3 regions of the Paenibacillus protaetiae genome follow, and region 2 is predicted to be linked to each of the others. Evidence: riboswitches for the same ligand, from Rfam matches in the RefSeq annotation. Region 2 holds a riboswitch; each other region holds the start of a gene.
The links. A riboswitch is a leader RNA that binds a small molecule or an ion and turns the genes downstream of it on or off. The one in region 2 is predicted to bind cyclic di-AMP.

Region 1 (7,129 bases), 2.1 Mb from region 2:
GGCACAAGCAACTATACGTTCTGCTGGGCGATGGCAGGCGAAAACTATACGTTTGCCGATCAAGACTTTATTCCGATGAAAGATGTGAAATAAAGACGAATGCTTGCAGCGGATCGCCATCGCCATATTGTAGAAGAGCTGGAGCGGAAGGGCAGCGTGAAGGTGTCCGAGCTCAGCGAGCGGTTTAAAGTAACGGAAAAGACGGTGCGCGAGGATCTGGAGAAGCTGGAGGAAAAAGGGCTGCTTCGCCGTATACACGGCGGGGCGGTTCTGGAGTCGGAGGGCGAGCTGCTTCCGCTCCAGCTGCCCAACGTCAAGCACCAGAAGGAGAAAGCGGCGATTGCCGAAATGGCGCTCGCCCACATCGAGCCCAACGATATTATTGCGCTTGATGCCGGCAGCACGACGCTCGAAATCGCCCGCCGGCTGCGCAACATGCCGCTGACCGTGCTGACGAACGATTTGCTTATTATCCGGGAGCTGACGGCGAAGGAGCAGATCCGGCTTGTTGTGCCGGGCGGTTACCGCCATCATAATCTGCTGATCGGAACGGATTCGCATGACTGGATCCGGAAGCTGAACGTCCATAAGCTGTTTTTGTCGGCGACCGGCATTCACCCGGAATACGGGCTGACGATTTTTACCGAAGAGCTGGCAGCTTTAAAAAGGGTTTACCTGGAATGCGCCAAGGAAGTTTATTGCCTTGCCGATCACAGCAAGTTTGACCGCGGGGCGCTTATTACGTTCGCCAGCCTTGAAGATGTAGACTGCATTATTACGGACCAAGCGATCGACCAGGCGGTTGTGGACAAATATGAAAGCGCCGGCGTTCGTATTTTGCGGGCTTAGCGTTGCGGCAGATCGCCATCACGGGAGCAATAAGCGGCAGCTGGCGATAATCGGCGCGTGAAGCGGCGATTAGCATCCATTTACACCGGCAGCGGCGATGAAGGATTGAATAGGATAAGGGAGGAACGGCAGTGGGGTATTTTGACTTGACGGGTAAAGTAGCCGTTGTAACCGGCGCAGGCCGGGGCCTTGGCGAAGCAATAGCAGTTGGCCTGGCGGAAGCGGGGGCGGACCTGGTGCTCGTAACGAACAGTACACCGGCGGATTCGACAGCCGCCAAAGTGCGGGAGTTAGGCCGGAAAGCGATTACGATTCAAGCGAACGTAGCCGAGCTGAACAAGCTGCCTGGCATTATTGAGCAGGCGGTGGAGGCTTTTGGCCGCATCGACATCCTTGTGAACAATGCGGGAATTATCCGCCGCACGCCGGCTGCCGAGCACAGCTACAAGGATTGGGAGGATGTGCTGAACGTCAACCTCAATTCCGTTTTTGTATTGAGCCAGGAAGCAGGCAAACGGATGATTGCTCAAGGCTCGGGCAAAATCATCAACATCGCCTCCATGCTGTCGTTCCAGGGCGGCATTAATGTGCCGGGTTATACGGCAAGCAAACATGCGGTAGCCGGCCTGACCAAGGAAATGGGCAATGAATGGGCGTCCAAGGGCGTCCAGGTGAACGCTATCGCTCCGGGTTATATGGCGACGGACAACACGGAAGCGCTGCGTGACGATCCGGTCCGCAGCCAGCAAATTTTGGACCGTATCCCAGCGGGACGCTGGGGAACCGGCCAAGACCTTGCGGGCGCGGCAGTATTCCTTGCCTCTTCGGCATCCGACTACATGAGCGGCCACGTATTATGCGTGGACGGCGGCTGGATGAACCGTTAGATGATTTGGCTTAGTGAAACTTTCGAGCAGAGGCATTCGTGAAACGTCTGCGAGAATATGTGTAAAACACCTGCGTGCAAAACGCAGGTGTTTTTTTTGCATTGCATAGGCTGGAACCCTTATGTTGCACGTGCCTTGCGGAAATTGGAAATTCGTCATCCTTTGTTTAAGAAAAGCAGCGGCAGCGGCTATACGGACCGGTCAAAATCGACATCTGGATTAGGGCCGGATATAGGATAACAGCATTTGTTTCAAAATGCGCTGTTGGTTGGGGGTTGCGATATCTTCTTCCAAATAGGAAATCGGCGACTTGAGGGCGATGTTGTTGCAGAAGGTGCCGTAGGCATTAATGATCGTAATGACCGTTTCTTTGACCGGAATGTCCGCCCGGATCGAGCCGTCGGTTATTCCGGCTTCCACAATCTCCATGAAGATGCCCGTAATTTCTTTTTGGGTTTCGATGTAATCCTGGATATCCGTCAGCGGATTTTTGGCGAAAGAAGCGTAGCTTTCGAAAGCTTCGCGGAATTTTACCCCGCTTTGCAGATGGTCTTCCCGCGTCAAATAATCCAGTACGTTCTCCAGCCGCTCATAGGCGGGTTTGCTTGCGCCGGCAAGCTCCTTGTATTTGCCGATATGCCGCTCCAGATTGGCAACGGCTACCGCTACAATCAGCTTGTCTTTTTTCGGAAAATAGCGGAACAGGGTGGCAATGCCGATTCTTTCGGCATCAGCGATATCCTGCATCTGGACATGGTCCAGCCCGTTTTCGAGAAATAGCCGCTCGGCTTGCAGCACGATGCTTTTGTACCGCGCATTTTTTTTCTTTTCCCTCACTCCGATTAATGCCATAACTGTTGTTTCCACCTCATTTGTTTCATTTACGAGTGAACCGGACGTCGGTTTAGCCCCTCGCCCGGCTTGCAGCGTTTTTTTCCATTATAACGGAATGAAGCCGCCTTCTGCACCGGAATGCTGGCCCCCTATCATGGAAAAGCTGCCGATTTCGGTTATTTACGAATTACAGCTGAAAATTTTGGTATAATTATGGCATATCAACCGAAATCGAATGCATCGCTTGGAGGAAAACCATTGAAATCAAAAAAAATTGCGATAATTTCGCTCATCGTGATGGCTGCCGGTTTTCTCGCAACAAGGTGGCTGACGGACAGCTGGTGGGTGAATATGCTCCATACCGGCTTTGAGGCCGGCCTTGTCGGCGGACTGGCAGACTGGTTTGCGGTAACGGCGCTGTTCCGGCATCCGATGGGCATCCCGATTCCGCATACGTCGCTGCTGCTTAAAAACCGGAACAAAATCGTCAATTCGCTTATATCGGCAATGGAAAACGAGCTGCTGAACAAAAAAAGCATTACCGAAAAGCTGAAAAAGCTTCGCCTGACCGACTGGCTTGGTTCCGGGGCGGTCCGTTTCGCGAAACAACGTTCCGTTCGGCTTGCTGTCATTGAAGCTGCGGAGCAGGCGGTCCGCCGTATACCCGAGGATAAAGCCGCTGTCTGGCTGCAGCAGGCGGCCGCCCATTACGCCGGGCGCATGGAGCTGCAGCCTTTGGCAGCGAAGCTGGTGCAGTCCGCAGCCGACGAAGGCTGGGATGAAAAAGCTCTTGATCATGCGCTGGGCCGGCTGAAGGCTTGGGCGTTAAAGCGCGAAACGGAAGATATGATGGGCAAGCTGGCGATGCAAAAGCTGGACGAGCTGCGCGTCGGCGGTTTCATGGGTTTTGCCCTGCAGGCTTTTATCGGTTTTATGAGCGAAGAGAAGCTGGGCTCCATGCTGCAAGGCATCCTGCTCTCCACGATACGCGATTTAAGCCGTGAAGGAAGTGCGATGCGTACGAAGCTGCTGGCATCGGTCCGCGGTGAACTGCAAAAGCTCGCCGGTAACGATGAACTGATCGTGCGTCTGCAGGAATGGCTGCGCAGCAAAGCGGAAAGCCCGGCAATGCTGCGTTTTTTGGAGGAACGGGCAGCGGATGGCAAAGCGATGCTGCTGGCCAAGCTGGACGAGCAGCGGTCCAATGGCGGGCGTATTGTTGTGCAGGGCTTGCGTTATGCCGTAGAGCTTGCGAAGGCGCATCACGAGGCAGTCGTCCGCTGGGAGCATCATATTCTTGAATTTGCCGCGCATCAGATTGAAGTTAACCACTACAGGCTTGGGCTGCTTGTCCGTGAAAACCTCGACAAGCTGGACGATCAGTCGCTGGTGAATATGCTGGAGGAAAAAATCGGCGGCGATCTGCAGTGGATCCGGGTGAACGGAGCGATTTGCGGATTTTTGGTCGGGATCGTATTGTCGTTTATTTAACGGGTTAACTGCAAAACCAAACAAGCCTCCTACACCCGTAAGGGCAAAAGGAGGCTTGTTTGGTTTTGCAGCGCGGCTGCCGGGAGGCATTAAATCAGCGCCCCGTAATCTTCTACGACTCGCACCGCCTGCTCGAAATCTTCCTCTTCTATAACGGCGGTCAGCACAATATCCCGGCCTGTCGTATCGCCCAGCGGAGAAGAAGAGCTGAGCCCGCTTGCGCTCACATCGGAAGCTTCCAGCACGGCTGCGTCGATTTGCGGGTATTGATTGCCCAGCGTAATATTCGCCAAGCCTGGAAAATCGCCGGTTAACGGATTTTCAATCCGGTCGATTCCGCCGGAATAACCGTCGATCCGGTCGATCGAGCTGTCCACCAGCTTCAGTTTTTTAAGCTCGGCATGGGCAAGTTCCGCTTGCTCGGGGCTTTTAAAAAAAGCGAGGATGTTTTTTTCCGCCACTTTGAATGTCCTCCATTCCCTCGAATCCGGCATAGTCATGCTGAATCCATTTTTCCCGCCGGATGCCAAAGTTATGTGCCGGAGCATGCAAAAATCGCTGTTTAAGAGGCATGAAGCCAATGAAACAGCGATTGATTGCCGGGCAGCAGATGCCCCGCATCTAAAACAGCGAAATATAGCATTCCGAGCGCGCTAAAAGCGTCACATCTTCCGTAAAAGGCTCGCTTCCGCTTTCAACGGCTGCAGCCGCCTGGTTCTCCGCATCCGCTTCACGTTCCGCAGCGGCTGCGGAGCTTATCTCTGCCGCCTGTCCGGTATTTTGCCCCTGCTCTAGCTGCTCTTCCGCCAAGCTGGCTGTGCTCCCGGCGCCGACCGCCCTCTCTACGCTTTCGGCGCTATCTGCAGCAGCTGTCTGCAGCCGGTGGCTGCTGATCTGATCTACTGCAGTAACAAACATATGCCGGAGGCGGCTGTCGAGCGTGTTGTCTTCACGGTTATAATCGTTCCCCGTGTTAATATAGTGGACGAGGCAGCTGCTCCAATGCACCCAATCGGATGGCTTTTCTTTCTTTTCGATAAACGTTTCGCTCCATCCGTAACCCAAAGCGGCAGTGATCCGCATACAGACGCGGTATCCGGGCGCATCAATACTGATGGCCGGGATGACGAACAGTTCGATCCGCTTGATTTGGATTTCGGACGCGTGAGGGACTTCGATCGCCAAATGATTGGCGAGGCGGTCTGTTAACATTTCCGCAGATTGAAACATAGAGCATTCTCTCCTTCGTTCGCTTACGAGGTTAGCTGTCGGATTCGGGCTAGAGAGAAGCCCTACGATGGCGCGCGGCCAACGATTCACCCCGGATGGCATACTTCATTTCCGCATGCCGATTGGGTCCCCCGCTTTTTTGTCTCCAAAAAATTCAGCGCAAAAATGTACCGTAACTGGGTATGAGGTTTATAGTAAACCTGAAAACCCGCTTTGTAAATATTTCGCTGGCCGATGCGGCATATCCTTTACACGATTTTGTCCTTTTTCCCTGAATGGCCGCAGCATTTTCCTTTATCTTTTATAAATACTCGTTTTTGCCCGCAGCTATGACTGTTATAGGGGAAAATGGGCTGCGGCAACGAAAAGAATCTATGTGCAATTTTCGGGAAATGAAGTATCCGCGAGATATTTTGAGCATTTTAAAGATTTTTAAAAAAGAAAGCGGTTTACATATACTCAAACCTCACCAATTTCTGCCTAAATCGCCTCTCTATTCTCTTTACAGCAGCTTGTGCCGGGAGTAAGATTCAGTTCATGCAAGTTCAAATGATTTCCAATCGCTGAGTTTCCGTCGCAAACGGAAAACGGGGGAACCATCCGCATGACGGGGCAAGCCGCAATTTGCCCTGCTGCGGTCCGCTGTGCAGGCAATCCGATGTGAGAGTCGGTTTGGCGCGCGGCAAGGGGTGAATCTTCAAGCAGGCACCATGGAGCATGCTTGAAGTAGGGCGACTCTCACCGCCCGAATCCGACAGCTAACCTCGTAAGCGTTGTTCGAGAGAGGGATGATGAGCTGTGGCTTATTTTGGCCGCAGAGGTCACTGTGCCTCTGCGGCTTTTTTGCGCCGGCATGGCGCTATGCTATTGTGCATGACGGTTTAAAACCATATGGGTGCTATTCGCAGTACCCAGTCGCTGAATTTTGCCGGAATGGCAAAAGCGGGGGAACCAAACGGGCGGGAACAGGCTGCCGGCTGGCTATTCAAGAGCCGGCGCAGCCAATCCGCCCATGGGGTGAGTCGCGCGGCTTCAATGAAGCAGCGCGTAGGGCGACTTCCGCGCCCGAATCCGACAGCTAACCTCGTAAGCGTGTCCGGGAGAGACACTCGATATCGTGCTGCTGCTTGATATAGCGGCGCAGCCAAGCTTTTGCCGCATAGGCGAAGCTTCGCTTGCGCTGCCGTAAAGCCGAAGCCGAGGGAGCTGCTTCTCTGCTCCTAAGGCTTCTTTTTTGTTGCCTTTTTTCAGGAAAATGGGGCTTATAAGCACATTTTATTGGAACGGATTTACCATTCAGCGCAATGGACCGCGGTTTATTGTGCCATTACGCAGGTTTATTTGGAGGTTGAACATGACGGACTTATGTATGGTTTTGACGCTGGCCTTATGCTTTGGGCTGTACGTTTTGTTTGCAGTCTGGTGCGGCAAGACGATAGACGATCAGGAAAGCGGGGATGAAACGTGATTCTGGCAGCGGTTGTTACGGTATTTGTATTTTTGTATTTGGTGTACGCGCTGCTCCATCCGGATAAATTCTGATCGGGCGCAGTTATTCCTTAGGGGGTTATGGAATGGAAATTTTGCAGATGGCGGTTGTTGTGGCGGTTGTGATCCTGCTCGTTAAACCGCTTGGCACCTATGTGTACCATGTGTTCTCGAACGAGCCGAACTGGACGGACCGGATATTCGGACCTGTAGAGAGGCTGCTCTATAAATGGATCGGGCTGAAAAAAAGGAACGGCATGACCTGGAAAACCTACACGCTTAGTTTCCTGCTCACGAACGTGGTGCTTGTCGCGGTCAGCTATATCATCCTGCGGGTGCAGACCGGGCTT
Region 2 (7,129 bases):
CAAACCGAGTGGGAACGCTTCACCGGAACGACCGAAAACAGGTCGACGTGAACGCCCGCTTCTGCAGCTTTAATCGTAGCCATCAAACCGGCAAGACCGCCGCCTACGACAATCAATTTATTTTTAGCCATTTACGTTTCGCCCCTTTTCTTCAAACTATCCGATGATATTCGTTACAGCGGCTGCCGCCGAAGCTGTACCGGCAAACTCATCGCCTGTGAAAGCCACGATCGACAAAATAAACAATGCCGATACAAGCACAAACAAAATCATGCACACATACGAAGAAATCCGCTGTGCGCGAGGGCCGACCGTAATGCCCCAGCTGATCAGGAATGCCCACATGCCGTTCGCAAAGTGGAACGTTGCGGCAAGCACGCCGATCGTATACAAAACGATTGCTGCGGGATTCGAGAAGATGTCATGCATATGCATGCCCAGCTCTTCATGTGTTACATTACCGAGCGCAACCTGAAAGCGCGTGTCGTACACATGCCAGAATACGAAAATAAATGTAATAACCCCCGTAATCCGCTGCAGGGTAAACGCCCAGTTACGGCTGTATTGAAAGCGGTTGTTATTCCAGTTAGACTGATACGCCATATACAGGCCGTAGACGCCGTGGAAAAGCAAAGGCAGGAATATGCCGAAAATTTCCAGAATCGTAACAATCGGCAAGTTGTTTAGAAATTTAACACCTCTGTCAAAGCCTTCAGGTCCATCCTGAAAAGCCAAAAAGTTGGTGAGACCGTGCTCGATAATGAACAGGCCAAGCGGAATCACCCCAAGCAATGAGTGAAGCTTCCGCGGGTAATACGAATTTCCTTTCATAAAATCGCTTTCTCCTTTCCAGATGTGGATGTGCCTGAGTTCCTCTCTTGTCAAAACCTTACTAATTTTACCCCCAGCATGTACACCCGTCAACAAATATTGACACAGGTTAGCCACACTTCACATGGTACTCCTTTTCATCTTATAATGGAATTGCTTATTATTTATAGATTCTTATAACCATATAGCATAAGACCATTATCCATATCAAAAAGGGAGGCCTACCGATGCTTGATGAATTGGCCGTACTGACAGCGGTCGTGGAGCAATCCAGTATGAACAAAGCAGCCAGCCTGCTCAATATATCGCAGCCCGCCCTGTCCCGCAAGATTGCCAAGCTGGAAGAAGAACTGGGCGCCCAGCTGTTCCGCCGGATCGGCAAAAGGCTGGAGCTGACGAGGATCGGCCAGCTCACTTACGAATATGCGCTGGAGCTTCGGCAACTTCATTATAACTATTTGCAGCAAATTTCCGAATACGTCACAACCGGCCGCACCTCGATTACGATCGGTGCCAGCTTGACGACGCTGCAAACGACGCTGCCCGACTTTATCCAGTCGCTGACGCTCAGCCATCCGGAATTCGATATTAAGGCGGTCACCGGCAAAACCCATGAAATCGTCACGCTTGTCCGTGAAGGGCGGACCGATATCGGCATTGTAGCTTCGCGGATCGAAGATCCCCAGCTGCACTGCGTGCCGCTGTTTGAGGACCATCTGCTGCTCGTGCTTCCGAAAAGCCATGTGCTTATGCACGACAAGCCGCTTGGCATTCATGACTTGGACGGTTTTCCGATGATCTTGTTTTCAAAGGGGACCTGGTACCGGATACTAACGGATGAGCTGTTCTCCAAATACAATCTTCAGCCGGATGTCCGGATGGAGATTGATTCCTTCGAAGCGATTCTCCGGCTGCTCCATACATGCCGCGCAGGCACGCTGCTGCCCAAATCGTATATGCGCCAGCAGCTGCTGGATGACAACGAGCTTCAAATCGTTCCGATTCGGGAGCTTGAAAATACGAAACGGACAACCTCTCTTATCCATAACGATCCGGAACTGCTCCATCCCGCGATCCGCACCTGGATTCACCAGCTGGCAGCCTCCAAAAAAGAGAGTTGAGAATCAATCTCATATATAATAGAAGAAAGACGTTTTTCCGGATCAAAAAAACGCTATTTTCTCTTTTGCCGGCTAATAAAAAAACTATGGACGGCGCAATAGCTGTCCATAGTTTTGCCAATTATAATGCATATCAATCTGGCCGGCCGAGCTTAACGGTTCACCGCCACTTCAAATTTATCGATTTGATCGTTTGTTCCGATAATGACAAGCACATCTTTTTCCCGCAGCACTTCTTCTGCATTAGGCGCGATAATAACCCCTTTTGTTTTGTTGATCGCCACGATACTGCAGCCGAAACGGGCACGCGGGTTCAAGTCATGAAGCGACTTGCCGTCCAGCCCTCTAGGCACCGTCAGCTCGGCGATCGTATAGTCCTTGGACAATTCAATGTAATCGAGCAAATTAGGCGAGGCCAGCTGATGCGCTACCCGGATGCCCATATCCCGCTCCGGATACACAACGCGGTCGACGCCGAGCTTTTCCAGTACCCGCCCGTGCAGCTCGCTGATCGCTTTCGCCACCACTCTCTTCACGCCAAGGTCCTTCAGCTGGATCGTTGTCAGTATACTGGCTTGAATATCGTCGCCAATCGCTACAACACCACAATCAAAGTTGCGCACCCCAAGCGAACGCATCACTTCTTCATCCGTACATTCGGCAACAACCGCATGCGTCAGGTAAGGGCTCATTTCTTGAACGGCTTCTTCATCTTTGTCAATGCCAAGCACCTCATAACCCAGCTTGACGAGTTCCTTCCCCAGGCTCGATCCAAATCTGCCAAGTCCGATAATGACATAGCCGCTCCCTCTCATCTCTCCAAATGCTCCAATCCGCTTTGTAATTTCGCTTAAGCCCTGTCCTCTTTATACGCTTAAGGTTTTATATAAATTTCAATTGCAGGCATAAAAAAAAGCACTGGACATTCATCCAATGCCATTCATCGCGAATGAGTCCTGTTCCACATAGCCTGCGAGGTTAGCTGTCGGATTCGGGCCTGGACAGGCAGCCCTATTCAGCAAACATGCGCTGTACACAACTCAGCATATGTTTAGCTTGAAATTCACCCCATGATCATCCGGCTGGATAATCGATTGGTTCCCCCGTTTTCGCCAAACGAAATTCGGCTAGTACGTATTCATCATAACGTTAACGATTATAATCCTTCGGGGGCGTTTATACAAAAGGGATAAACGCTTGAAATAAATCATTTTTTGTTCAAAAACAGGCAAGGTTATAAGGCAGCGCCTTCAGTCTTCATGCCATTTGTTTTTTCTCGCTTTTAATACGCTTCGCTGGCTTTACATTTGGTCGCAGCCCTTTTTCATGCTATTGTAATTCTAGAAAGGACAAAGCTGCTCATATATTGGAACAGAGGTGAAGTCATGATTCCTGTTATACATGCTAACGAATGGAAAAAATTCCGGTGGGCCGCTCTTGTGTGTGTCATTATCTTTGCCGTCATTCAGCTGCTTCCGGCTGTTTCCGGCAGCTCGGAAGATTATTCCGGCTCGCCTGCCGGCATTATGGATAAAAGCAAAGCAGGCCGGCTCGCTGCCGATTTTGCCAGACAGCAATTTGGCCTGGATGTGCAGTCTGTACATACCGTTCATCAGTCAGACAGCTTGTTTTACGGCTATTTGTCTAAACATATGCTGAACGATAAGTATGACCGCAAATACGATCAGCTGTTTCCGACCGATACGTTTCAGTCCGAACTGCAGCTTAGCGGCGGTTATACCGCTTTCGTATATACCCATATGAAATCCGGACGGGTTATTGCTTGGCATGTGCTGGACGCCTCCCCTGCCGCCAAAGAGCAGACGGCTGCAAAAGCGATGCAGTTTGCCGAACAAAGAGGCATCCCCAAGCAATCCCTTAGCGCCTCTGACCCGGCAGACGCCAACGTATTTATATTCCACCCGGCCGGATATGCGATGGAGCAGGCTGCGCTGTCGCTGGTCATGCAATATGGCGATGTCGAAAACGGAACCGTTGTAACCGAATATTCGCCTAAATTTATCGTGCCGGCCCATTACGAACAATACGTTGCCGGCCAGCAAAAGCTTGCCGGGCAATTAACGAACTACGGCTTTCTGATGATGAGCGGCATTTTATTTATGATCGCCATCGTATACGCCATCCGGTATGCCCGGCATACTTCCTTCCGGCGAGGAATGCTGTTAACGTTATTGTTCCTTGTTTTATATTTGATCAACAATTTCAACTCGCTTGACGGCGTTCGAGCCGCAATTGGCGAATCCGAGCATTCCGGCGGCTATGTGGCAGTTATGAACGTCATCTCAACGGTAATGACGGTTTTGCTCGCGCTTTCGGCTTATTTTTCGCTTGTTGCAGGCGACGGCATATGGCGTTCACAGCAGAAGGCGCTGTGGCCGCGGTTCGGCGAGCAAGGTTATGGCGACTATGTATGGCGCGGTGTCGGGCTCGGTTATTTGTTCGCCGTAATTACGTTAGGCATACAATCGGTTGTACTGCTGGCGCTTCAGCAGCTGATCGGCTCCTGGTCGACTTCCGATGTAACGCAGTCCACTTATAATATGGCTACACCGCTGCTGCTGCCGCTTATGGCATGGTGTGCAGCGATATCGGAAGAAGCGATCTACCGGCTGTTTGGCATTTCCTTATTGAGAAAATGGTTCAAAAATACATTTGCCGCGATTCTGATTCCAACGGTCATATGGGCGCTTGGCCATGTGTCTTATCCGATCTTCCCGTCTACGACCCGGCTGTTTGAACTAATTATCATCGGCTTCGTATTTTCCGCGATATTTTTGAAATACGGTTTTGTGACGGTGTTGTTTACGCATGCCATATTCGATTCCGCGCTGATGAGCGCCTCGCTCCTGTTTGAAGGCGGTGCCGCCAACCTCGCAGCCGGTTTGTTTTATTTGCTGCTGCCGGTGCTGATCGCTTGGCTGATCCGCTACACGCACCGCAAAAAATACGGATATGCCGCCTTGCAGCAGACTTGACCCGGCTTGCCTGCGGCTTGCGGGTACGTAAAAAAAAGGAATGAGCCATGACGGCTCATTCCTTTTCTTCTTCATTCAGCGCGGCCAATATTTGGCCTGCCAGTTTCTCTCCGATGGATAATACACGGAAATCTTCCACCGAAGCTTCTTTAATTTTTTTGAGCGAGCCAAAATGCTTCAGCAGCGCCTTGCGCCGTTTCTCCCCGATGCCGGGAATCGCGTCCAGATGCGACACAACCATCGACTTCGCCCGCTGCTCGCGGTGGAACGTAATCGCAAACCGGTGCACCTCATCCTGAATGCGCTGCAGCAAATAAAACTCCTGGCTGTCGCGCGGAAGCGGTACGACCTCCGGCGGATCCCCTACCATCAGCTGCGCCGTCTTGTGCTTGGCATCCTTGACCAGTCCGCATACCGGAATGGAAAGTCCCAGCTCGTTTTCCAAAATGTCCAGTGCGGCGCTGATTTGCCCTTTGCCCCCGTCCACGACAATTAAATCGGGCTGCGGCAAATTGTCCTTCAGCACCCGTTCATAACGCCTGCGGATCACTTCCCGCATCGTTTCGTAATCATCCGGCCCTTGCACGGTGCGAACCTTGTATTTGCGGTATTCCTTCCGGTCCGGCTTGCCGTCGGTAAATACAACCATTGCCGATACCGGATTCGTGCCTTGAATATTCGAGTTGTCGAACGCTTCAATCCGGTGAAGCCCGGACATGCCGAGCCAGGAACCGAGACCTTCCGAAGCCTTCACGCTGCGCTCCTCGTCGCGTTCGATAAGGCGGAATTTGTCTGCCAGCATAATTTTGGCATTGTCGTTCGCCATCGTAACAACCTGGCTTTTGCGTCCCCGCTGCGGCATAAGCACTTTCACATGCAGCCATGTTTGCAGCATTTGGGCAACTTCATCCGCCCGCGGGCGGCGGCTGCTTTCTTCCGAGCTGTCTTCCTCCGAACTGTCTTCCGAAGGCTCCAAGCTGTCCGCCTCTTCCTCCAGCTCCAGCCCTTCCAGCACAACATCCGGATTCAGCAAGCCGGCGTCTGCTTCCTCCTCCGGATCATCAATATCCGGTTCATCTTGCTCTGGTCCAGCCTCGGCCTTTGTCCGGGCATCCGCATGATCCAGTCTCCCGGCAAACGGCTCGACCGCTCCGCCTTCCGCTGTTTCGGCGGCCGGTTCGCTCGCGCCGCCGTCCGGCTCTCCGTCCGCCCTTGCTTCCATCCGCTCCGCGCCAAGTTCAGCGCCTTCTTCTTTCCCTTCGGGAGGCAGCGGCAGCAATATTTGCTTTGGCAATGCCGGATTGTCACTATAATATTGCGTTACGAACGTAATGAAATCATCGTATTCTTCACCGTAATAAGGGAATGTTGTCGCCCGGCGTTCGATCAGCTTTCCTTTGCGCATGTACAAGATTTGCACGCACATCCAGCCTTTATCGGTTGCATAGCCAAATACGTCGCGGTCGAGCGCATCGTTCATCGTTATTTTTTGTTTTTCCATCACGGCGTCAATGGCCACAATCTGATCGCGGTATTCTTTCGCCCGCTCGAATTCCAGCAGCTCCGCCGCCGCCTCCATTTTGCCCTGCAGCTCTGCCCGCACCGTGTCATGGCCGCCGTTCAGAAACTTGGTAATTTCCTGCACCATCGCCTCATACGTACCCGGCTCCACCTTGTATTCGCATGGACCGATACATTGCCCGATATGATAATACAAGCATACTTTTTCCGGTATCGTCTTGCATTTGCGAAGCGGATACAAGCGGTCAAGCAGCTTTTTTGTTTGCTGCGCCGCAAATGCATTCGGGTAAGGCCCGAAATATTTGCCTTTGTCTTTCACGATCCGGCGCGTTACTTCGAGGCGCGGATGCGCATCGCCGGTTATTTTAATATAAGGAAAAGATTTATCGTCCTTCAGCAGCACGTTATATCGCGGATGATATTGTTTTATTAAGTTACATTCAAGAATAAGAGCTTCTATATTACTGCTCGTTACAATAAAATCAAAATCGCGGATTTCCGAAACAAGCCGCTGCGTTTTCCCGTTATGGCTGCCGTTAAAATAGGAACGGACACGGTTTTTCAGCACTTTTGCTTTGCCGACATAAATAATCGTGCCTTCCCCGTTTTTCATCAGGTAGCAGCCCGGCTGATCCGGGAGCAAAGCCAGCTTGTTGCGAA
Region 3 (7,129 bases), 1.0 Mb from region 2:
TTAAACTTACTATAGAATACATCAGCTTCGACAATTTGGAAACAAAATAGCGACAATTTTCGACAAGAAATAAATGGTTGTGTCGAAAATTTGAACAAAGGGGGAATGAAGTTGCATAAAAAACTAAACGAGGAAAAAGTATTTAAAGATCCGGTGCACAACTATGTTTATGTACAAGATGAGATAATTTGGAATTTGGTGAACACCAAAGAATTTCAACGGCTGAGACGGATCCGCCAGCTCGGCACCTCCTATTTGACGTTCCATGGCGCGGAGCACAGCCGATTCTCCCATTCTCTTGGCGTATATGAAATGACCCGCAAAATTATTTCCCAGTTCGAACGGCACGGTTATTCCGACTGGCCCCAAGAGGAAAAGCTGGTTTCGCTTTGCGCTGCGCTGCTGCATGATATCGGACACGGACCATTTTCCCATTCGCTGGAGCAGGTATTTGAAACCCATCATGAGCAGTGGACCTGCAACATTATATTGGGGGATACGGAAGTAAACCGGGTGCTGCGAGAGGCAGGAGATGATTTTCCCGATCAAGTGGCGCAAGTCATTCGAAGGAAATACCCGAAGCCGATCGTCGTCAGCCTCGTTTCCAGCCAGATGGATGCGGACCGGATGGACTACTTGCTGCGCGACGCTTATTATACCGGCGTACATTACGGCACGTTTGACCTGGAGCGGATACTGCGCGTATTGCGGCCCTACAAAGGGAGAATTGTAGTAAAAGAAAGCGGCATGCATGCCGTTGAGCATTATTTAATGTCGCGGTACCAAATGTACTGGCAAATTTATTTCCATCCGGTGACCCGCAGCTCGGAAATTATTTTGCGGCAAATCTTCCGCCGGGCGAAACAATTATATGAAGAAAACTATTCGTTTGCCTATATGCCGGCACCGCTTAAAAGCCTTCTCGACGGCACGATCAACGTGCCTCATTATTTGAAGCTGGACGAATCGCTGGTGCAGACCGCGTTCAGCGAATGGTCGGAGGAGCGGGACGGGCTGCTGGCCGACCTGTGCAGCCGGTTTTTGAATCGCAAATTGTACAAATATATTACGATTGATAACCCAAGCGAAACGCTGCTGAATGAAATTGAACAGCAATGGGTTAAAATCGGCCTTTCGCCGGAGTATCATATGGAAATTGATTTTCCATATGACCAGCCTTATGATGTTTACCGGCCAGATGCGAAAAAAGGCGAAAAGGAAGAAAAAACACCGATTTTGCTGCTGGATAACGAAGATAGAATAAGCGAAATTTCGCAAAAATCGGACATTGTCCGCTCGATCACAGGGCTGCACCAAGGCGAGTATCGCCTGTATTATCCGGAAGAACCGCTGCTGGCGGCCAAATCATCGCTTACGGGGTCTATTCGCCAGTTATTTAAGCTATAAGCTTTACGACTATTAAGGAAAACTAACCATATATAGGAAGAAAAACAGGAGGGTCGGCTAACATGTTATTCGACACACATGCGCATTTGGATTCGCCCAATTTCGACGGAGATCGCGATGAGGTCATTGCCCGCGCGCGTGAAGCGGGAGTAGGGCTGATCGTTAATATCGGCTTTAACCGGGAGACGATCCCGACGACTATCGCATTAGCGGAACAGCATGATTTTATTTATGCGGCGGTAGGGTGGCATCCGGTTGATTCCATTGATATGAAACCCGGCGACCTGGAGTGGATCGAGCAGCTGGCGAGCCATCCGAAAGTGGTTGCAATCGGGGAAATCGGGCTTGATTACCACTGGGACACTTCGCCTAAAGAAGTTCAGCATCATGTGTTCCGCGAACAAATCCGCTTAGCCAAAAAAGTAGGCAAACCCATCATCATTCATAACCGGGATGCCCATGAGGATATCGTCAAAATTTTGAAGGAAGAGAACGCCTCCGAAGTCGGCGGCATTATGCACTGCTTTTCCGGAAGCTGGGAAACGGCCAAATTATGCTTGGACATGAATTTCTATATTTCGTTTGGCGGACCGGTCACTTTTAAAAATGCGAGGGTGCCAAAAGAGGTGCTTGCGAAGGTGCCGCTTGACCGTTTATTGATCGAAACCGACTGCCCATATTTGGCGCCTCATCCTTATCGAGGGAAGCGGAATGAGTCCGCTTACGTGGCTCTGGTCGCAGAGGCTGCGGCGGAAATTACGGGCAAATCCGTCGGGGAAATCAGCCGAATTACAGCTGAAAATGGAAGAAAATGTTTTGGTCTATTATGAGAATCGTTAAAAAATAGAGATATCGTGTGAAATAGAGCGAAAAAACTGTTTTTTGTGAGATCAATCGCTCATATTTTCCTGAAATATTCAAATAAATCGCTTATAGCGACTTTTATCTAATCTTTACAATGAGCACTGGATGAAGGTATGATTCATTTCAGAGCTTTATAAGATTGTATCGGATTTCCAGTAACGCTTAATCTCCGGATGGAGAGCGGGGGAACCAGGCGAATAAGCGACGGGCATGTATGGCAGCCTGCTGCTTAAGAGCATTTGAATTCTTCTTGGGGTGAATTTCGCCAAGGTCGCCATGAGCGGCCGGCAGTGAATCGGGCAGCTCTCTCGCCCAAACCCGACAGCTAACCTCGTAAGCGTATATAGAGAGCGATCAACTCGTGTTACTTTTTCCTATGCAGCCCTTTATGGGAAGCCACGAAACAGATCCTCTGTCGAAGGCTTCTTTTTATTTTTTGTTTTTTACATAAAGGCGTCCGGCAAGAGGCAAGTAACAACGATTTACTGGATTCGCGTGCCAATGCACGCCAATATTTTATAGTCGCGCTAAGAATCATGCGTAACACTAGCGGCGGGGCTATGAAGGAGGACCGAAGAAATGGGCGCAGAAGTAAAGGACACCCATGGGCAACGATCATCCAGCATGTCTTTCGCATGGCGATGGAAGCATGACCACCTTCGTTTAATTTTATTGAGTGCAATAATCTCAATCGCTATGACTTTCATGTTTTTGATGTTGTTGTACGGAACAAGTGATAAGAACGTATCTCTGGTTGTGAACGGCAAAGAAACCCTTGTGGAGACGAAGCAGGGGGTACTGCAGAAGCTGCTGGATGAACAAGCTATCACGGTTGGTCCGCATGATGAAGTTTCCGCTCCGCTTGATGCGAAGCTGAGGGACGGAGACCGTATTGTCATTAATCATGCGGTGAAAGTAACGGTAAAGGCTGACGGCAAATTATCAACGGTGTACACAACGGACAAAACAGTTGCGGGTGCGATTGATGATTTAAATATTAACGTCCGGGATGCGGACAAAGTGACACCGGCTCTGGAAGCCCAGTTGACGGGAGATACCCAAATTACGATCGTCCGGGTGGATACTCATATCACCAAGACGGAGAAGTCGCTGCCGTTCAACATTGTGAAGCAAGAAGATCCCACCCTGGAAAAAGGGAAGGAGAAGCTTGTTCGCACCGGCCAGCAAGGCATTATTGTGGAGCAGGTAGAGAAGCAATACGAAGACGGGCAGCTTGTGTCGAAGAAAATAATCGACCAGGTTGTTCAAAAAAATGCCGTAAATCAGCTTGTCGCTATCGGCACCAAAAAAGCGGCGCCTAAAGTGACGACACTTGCAGCAGCTTCGGTTACAAAAGGCGGCCTTACGTTTAATCCGAAAAAGGTGCTGAAAAATGTAACGTTAACGGCCTATACCGCTGACGCGGCTTCGACCGGCAAAGAAGAAGGCCACCCTTCGTTTGGCATTACCGCCTCGGGCACCAAGGTGACGGAAGGGCGCACCATTGCGGTCGATCCGGATGTTATACCGCTTGGCTGGTGGGTTTATATCGAGGGCATCGGTTTCCGCCGGGCGGAAGATACCGGCAGCGCCGTAAACGGCAACAAAATTGACGTTTATTTCAACAGCTCTTCCTACGCAAAAAAATTCGGCAGGAAAAAAGGCTACACGGTCTACGTCCTTGGCCCGAATAAACCGCCTGCTAGTTAATGAGACGGCTGGCGTACTCTTTTTGTTGCAATCATCATGTAATTATAATTTAATTAAGCCATGCTAAGAAGAGGTTATGCCTCTTCTTTTTGTATTGCCCGAACGGAAAGGATGGATCGTTTGATTAAAGAAATTATTGTCGTGGAGGGCAAGGACGATACAGCTGCCATTAAGCGGGCGGTTGATGCCGATACGATTGAAACAAACGGCTCTGCGGTCGGCCCGGACGTATTGCGCCGGATCAAGCTGGCACAGGAGCGCAGAGGCGTTATTATATTTACCGACCCGGACCATGCCGGGGAGCGCATCCGAAAAATCGTTGCGCAGCATGTTCAAGGATGCAAACATGCCTTTTTGCCGCAGGAGAAAGCGGAATACAAAGGCGACATCGGCATCGAGAACGCGTCGCCGGAGTCCATTCGCGAAGCGCTTGCCAACGTGCGCACAGAAGCAGCCGGGGCAATCGAAGGCGAGATCACATGGGACGATTTGATTGATGCCGGCCTGATTGTCCATCCCGATGCGGCTGAACGGAGGCTGAAGATGGGCAAGCTGTTAGGAATCGGTTATGCGAACGGCAAAACGTTTTATAAACGGTGCATCAGCTTTCATATTACGAAAGAAGAATTTCTGAAAGCATATCAAGCTATGGAAGTGGAACCTGCAGGCGGTCCTGCCGGCGGAGCTGCAAGGAAAGGGGATTAAAAGATGAGTAACGCTCGAGGAGGCATGGGAGCGGCCGATGTCGGCACGCCCAGGCGGACGAAAGAAATTATCGCGAAATACGGGTTCTCGTTCAAGAAAAGTTTAGGACAGAACTTCCTGATCGATCAAAATATTTTAAATAAAATTGTAGAAGCGGCGGAGCTGGACAAAACGAAAGGCGCTCTGGAAATCGGGCCGGGCATCGGCGCGCTGACCGGTCAGCTTGCCGAAGCTGCCGGCAAAGTAACGGCTATTGAAATTGACAACCGGCTCATTCCGATATTGCGTGATGTGCTGGCCGAAGAAAAGCATGTAGAAGTTGTACACGGCGATGTGCTGAAGCTGGATCTGGCCAAGCTGCTGCAGGAAAAATACGAGGGCATGACCGGGGTGAGCGTGGTCGCCAACCTGCCTTATTACGTCACGACGCCGATTCTGATGAAGCTGCTGGAAGAGCGGCTGCCGCTGGAGCATATTGTCGTCATGATCCAAAAAGAAGTAGCCGAGCGGATGGCGGCGAAGCCGGGCGGCAAAGAATACGGCAGCCTGAGCGTCGCGGTCCAATATTATTGCGAGCCGAAGCTCGTCTGCACCGTGCCGCACACGGTGTTTATTCCGCAGCCAAACGTCGATTCGGCAGTGATCAAGCTGTCGCTGCGCGACAAGCCGCCGGTCGACATCACCGACGAGGGACATTTTTTCCGCGTTGTGGGCGCAAGCTTCGCTCAGCGGCGCAAGACGCTGGCGAACAACTTGACGGCATTCGCCGGCAAGGAGCGCCGCGAGGCGGTGCTGAAGCTGCTGGAAGGCTGCGGCATCGACCCGACCCGGCGCGGCGAGACGCTGTCGATGGAGGAATTCGCGCGAATCAGCCGCGCTATGCTGGAGCAGGGTTGGGCCTAACGGCCTATAACAAGCTGTATACTTATTAAGCCGCCGGTTAAGGCGGCTGTTCCCTTTTTGGCGAAGGGGACCGCTCCTGCTTGGAGACGTTATGGAACATCATCATGGCACGGGAAAACCCGGTTTTCAGCCCTTGTTGGCATGGAATCCGGGTTTTTTATATCGCCAGCTCGCTGTAACTGCGTCCTCCGCGTCTGCAGGCTGCCTGCAAAAAACGGAAATGAAGTTGCGCGCACCAATCCTTCTTATTGCCCATACGATAGGCGTAGAGGTGATTAACCTATGAATTTGGGAGACCTGGTTGTCCGCAAATCATACGGAGGCGACGTTTTATTCCGCGTTGCAGAATTTCGTTCGGACATGGCCATACTGAAAGGTACAGATTATCGTCTACTCGCCGACGCGCCTGTCGCCGATTTGTCGGTTGTAAATAACCCGGAAGCAACCGTAGCGGCACAGCAAGTCCGTATTAAAATGAATGACAGCATGAACCGCATCCGCAAGCAAAAAGAGCGTGACAGCATAAACGCTCCGAACGGTGCGGCTGACCGTTTGACGGCTTCGGCTGCCAGCCAGGCTTTTTTCGAGGTGCCCGGCAAAGTGCTGCATTTGGACGGGGATAACAATTACTTGCGCAAAAGCATGCAGCTGTATACCGCTATGCGGGTGCCGGCCCACGGCATTCATGCCCACGAATCGCAAATGGCGGACCTGTTATACCGTATGCTGCCGGAGCTTCAGCCGGACATCGTGGTCATTACCGGGCATGACGGTGTGCTGAAAAACCGCACCGGTCCGGATTTGTACAGCTTGAGCAGCTACAAAAATTCGCAAAACTTCGTCAATGCGGTCCGCATAGCCAGAGAGTATGAAAAAAACCGCGACGGCCTAATTGTCATTGCAGGCGCCTGCCAGTCGCATTTTGAAGCGCTGCTCCAAAGCGGCTCGAATTTCGCCAGCTCCCCGGCGCGCATTCTTATACATGCGCTGGATCCGGTCTACATTGCGATTAAAGCAAGTTATACGTCTATTCGTGACCCGATCAATCTGTCGGATGTCATTCACGGCACAATCAGCGGTATCGACGGCGTAGGCGGCATCGAGACGATGGGGAAATACCGGATTGGCATGCCGCGGCCGCAAATTATTAGCGGCACAACAGCCACGGAGACGGGCGCAGGCTGACGTTTCTCGTAATATTAATGTTTTTTGAAAAAATGGGCGAAAAAACCGTTGACAAAAAAATAGGAACGTTGATATAATATTTTGCCTTATTTGACAACCTCCCTCTTTTTGGTTATAATGGACAGGGAAAGAGGTGGTAGTGGACAATGGCAAAAAATGCGCTATTGGAAATTAAACGCAGCTTGGAAGCCCATGTAGGCTCCAAAATCCGTCTTCGAGCAAACGGTGGTCGGCGAAAGACCATTGAACGTACCGGCGTGTTGGAAGAAACCTACCCTTCTGTTTTCATTGTCAAACTGGATCAGGAGCAAAACGCCTTTAAGCGCGTCTCCTACAGTTATGCGGATATACTGAC

Region 1: another riboswitch for cyclic di-AMP. It lies ahead of ET464_RS09845 (hypothetical protein); the one in region 2 lies ahead of ET464_RS19560 (potassium channel family protein).
Region 3: another riboswitch for cyclic di-AMP. It lies ahead of ET464_RS14815 (resuscitation-promoting factor); the one in region 2 lies ahead of ET464_RS19560 (potassium channel family protein).

The regions. Positions count from the first base shown of each region.
Region 1 is NZ_CP035492.1:2,141,470-2,148,598, reverse strand. It holds gene kduI (5-dehydro-4-deoxy-D-glucuronate isomerase) at 1-93, shown strand, start outside; gene ET464_RS09870 (DeoR/GlpR family DNA-binding transcription regulator) at 100-849, shown strand; gene kduD (2-dehydro-3-deoxy-D-gluconate 5-dehydrogenase KduD) at 981-1,736, shown strand; gene ET464_RS09860 (TetR/AcrR family transcriptional regulator) at 1,956-2,588, opposite strand; gene ET464_RS09855 (DUF445 domain-containing protein) at 2,829-4,061, shown strand; gene ET464_RS09850 (hypothetical protein) at 4,151-4,522, opposite strand; gene ET464_RS09845 (hypothetical protein) at 4,683-5,291, opposite strand; cyclic di-AMP (ydaO/yuaA leader) riboswitch at 5,297-5,461, opposite strand; cyclic di-AMP (ydaO/yuaA leader) riboswitch at 5,843-6,080, shown strand; cyclic di-AMP (ydaO/yuaA leader) riboswitch at 6,198-6,399, shown strand; gene kdpF (K(+)-transporting ATPase subunit F) at 6,756-6,833, shown strand; gene kdpA (potassium-transporting ATPase subunit KdpA) at 6,866-7,129, shown strand, end outside.
Region 2 is NZ_CP035492.1:4,200,755-4,207,883, reverse strand. It holds gene sdhA (succinate dehydrogenase flavoprotein subunit) at 1-131, opposite strand, end outside; gene ET464_RS19570 (succinate dehydrogenase cytochrome b558 subunit) at 157-831, opposite strand; gene ET464_RS19565 (LysR family transcriptional regulator) at 1,059-1,952, shown strand; gene ET464_RS19560 (potassium channel family protein) at 2,105-2,767, opposite strand; cyclic di-AMP (ydaO/yuaA leader) riboswitch at 2,905-3,091, opposite strand; gene ET464_RS19555 (CPBP family intramembrane glutamic endopeptidase) at 3,338-4,948, shown strand; gene uvrC (excinuclease ABC subunit UvrC) at 5,004-7,129, opposite strand, start outside.
Region 3 is NZ_CP035492.1:3,197,801-3,204,929, reverse strand. It holds gene ET464_RS14825 (HD domain-containing protein) at 112-1,407, shown strand; gene ET464_RS14820 (TatD family hydrolase) at 1,470-2,237, shown strand; cyclic di-AMP (ydaO/yuaA leader) riboswitch at 2,421-2,627, shown strand; gene ET464_RS14815 (resuscitation-promoting factor) at 2,851-3,981, shown strand; gene rnmV (ribonuclease M5) at 4,102-4,686, shown strand; gene rsmA (16S rRNA (adenine(1518)-N(6)/adenine(1519)-N(6))-dimethyltransferase RsmA) at 4,690-5,589, shown strand; gene yabG (sporulation peptidase YabG) at 5,872-6,774, shown strand; gene veg (biofilm formation stimulator Veg) at 6,921-7,129, shown strand, end outside.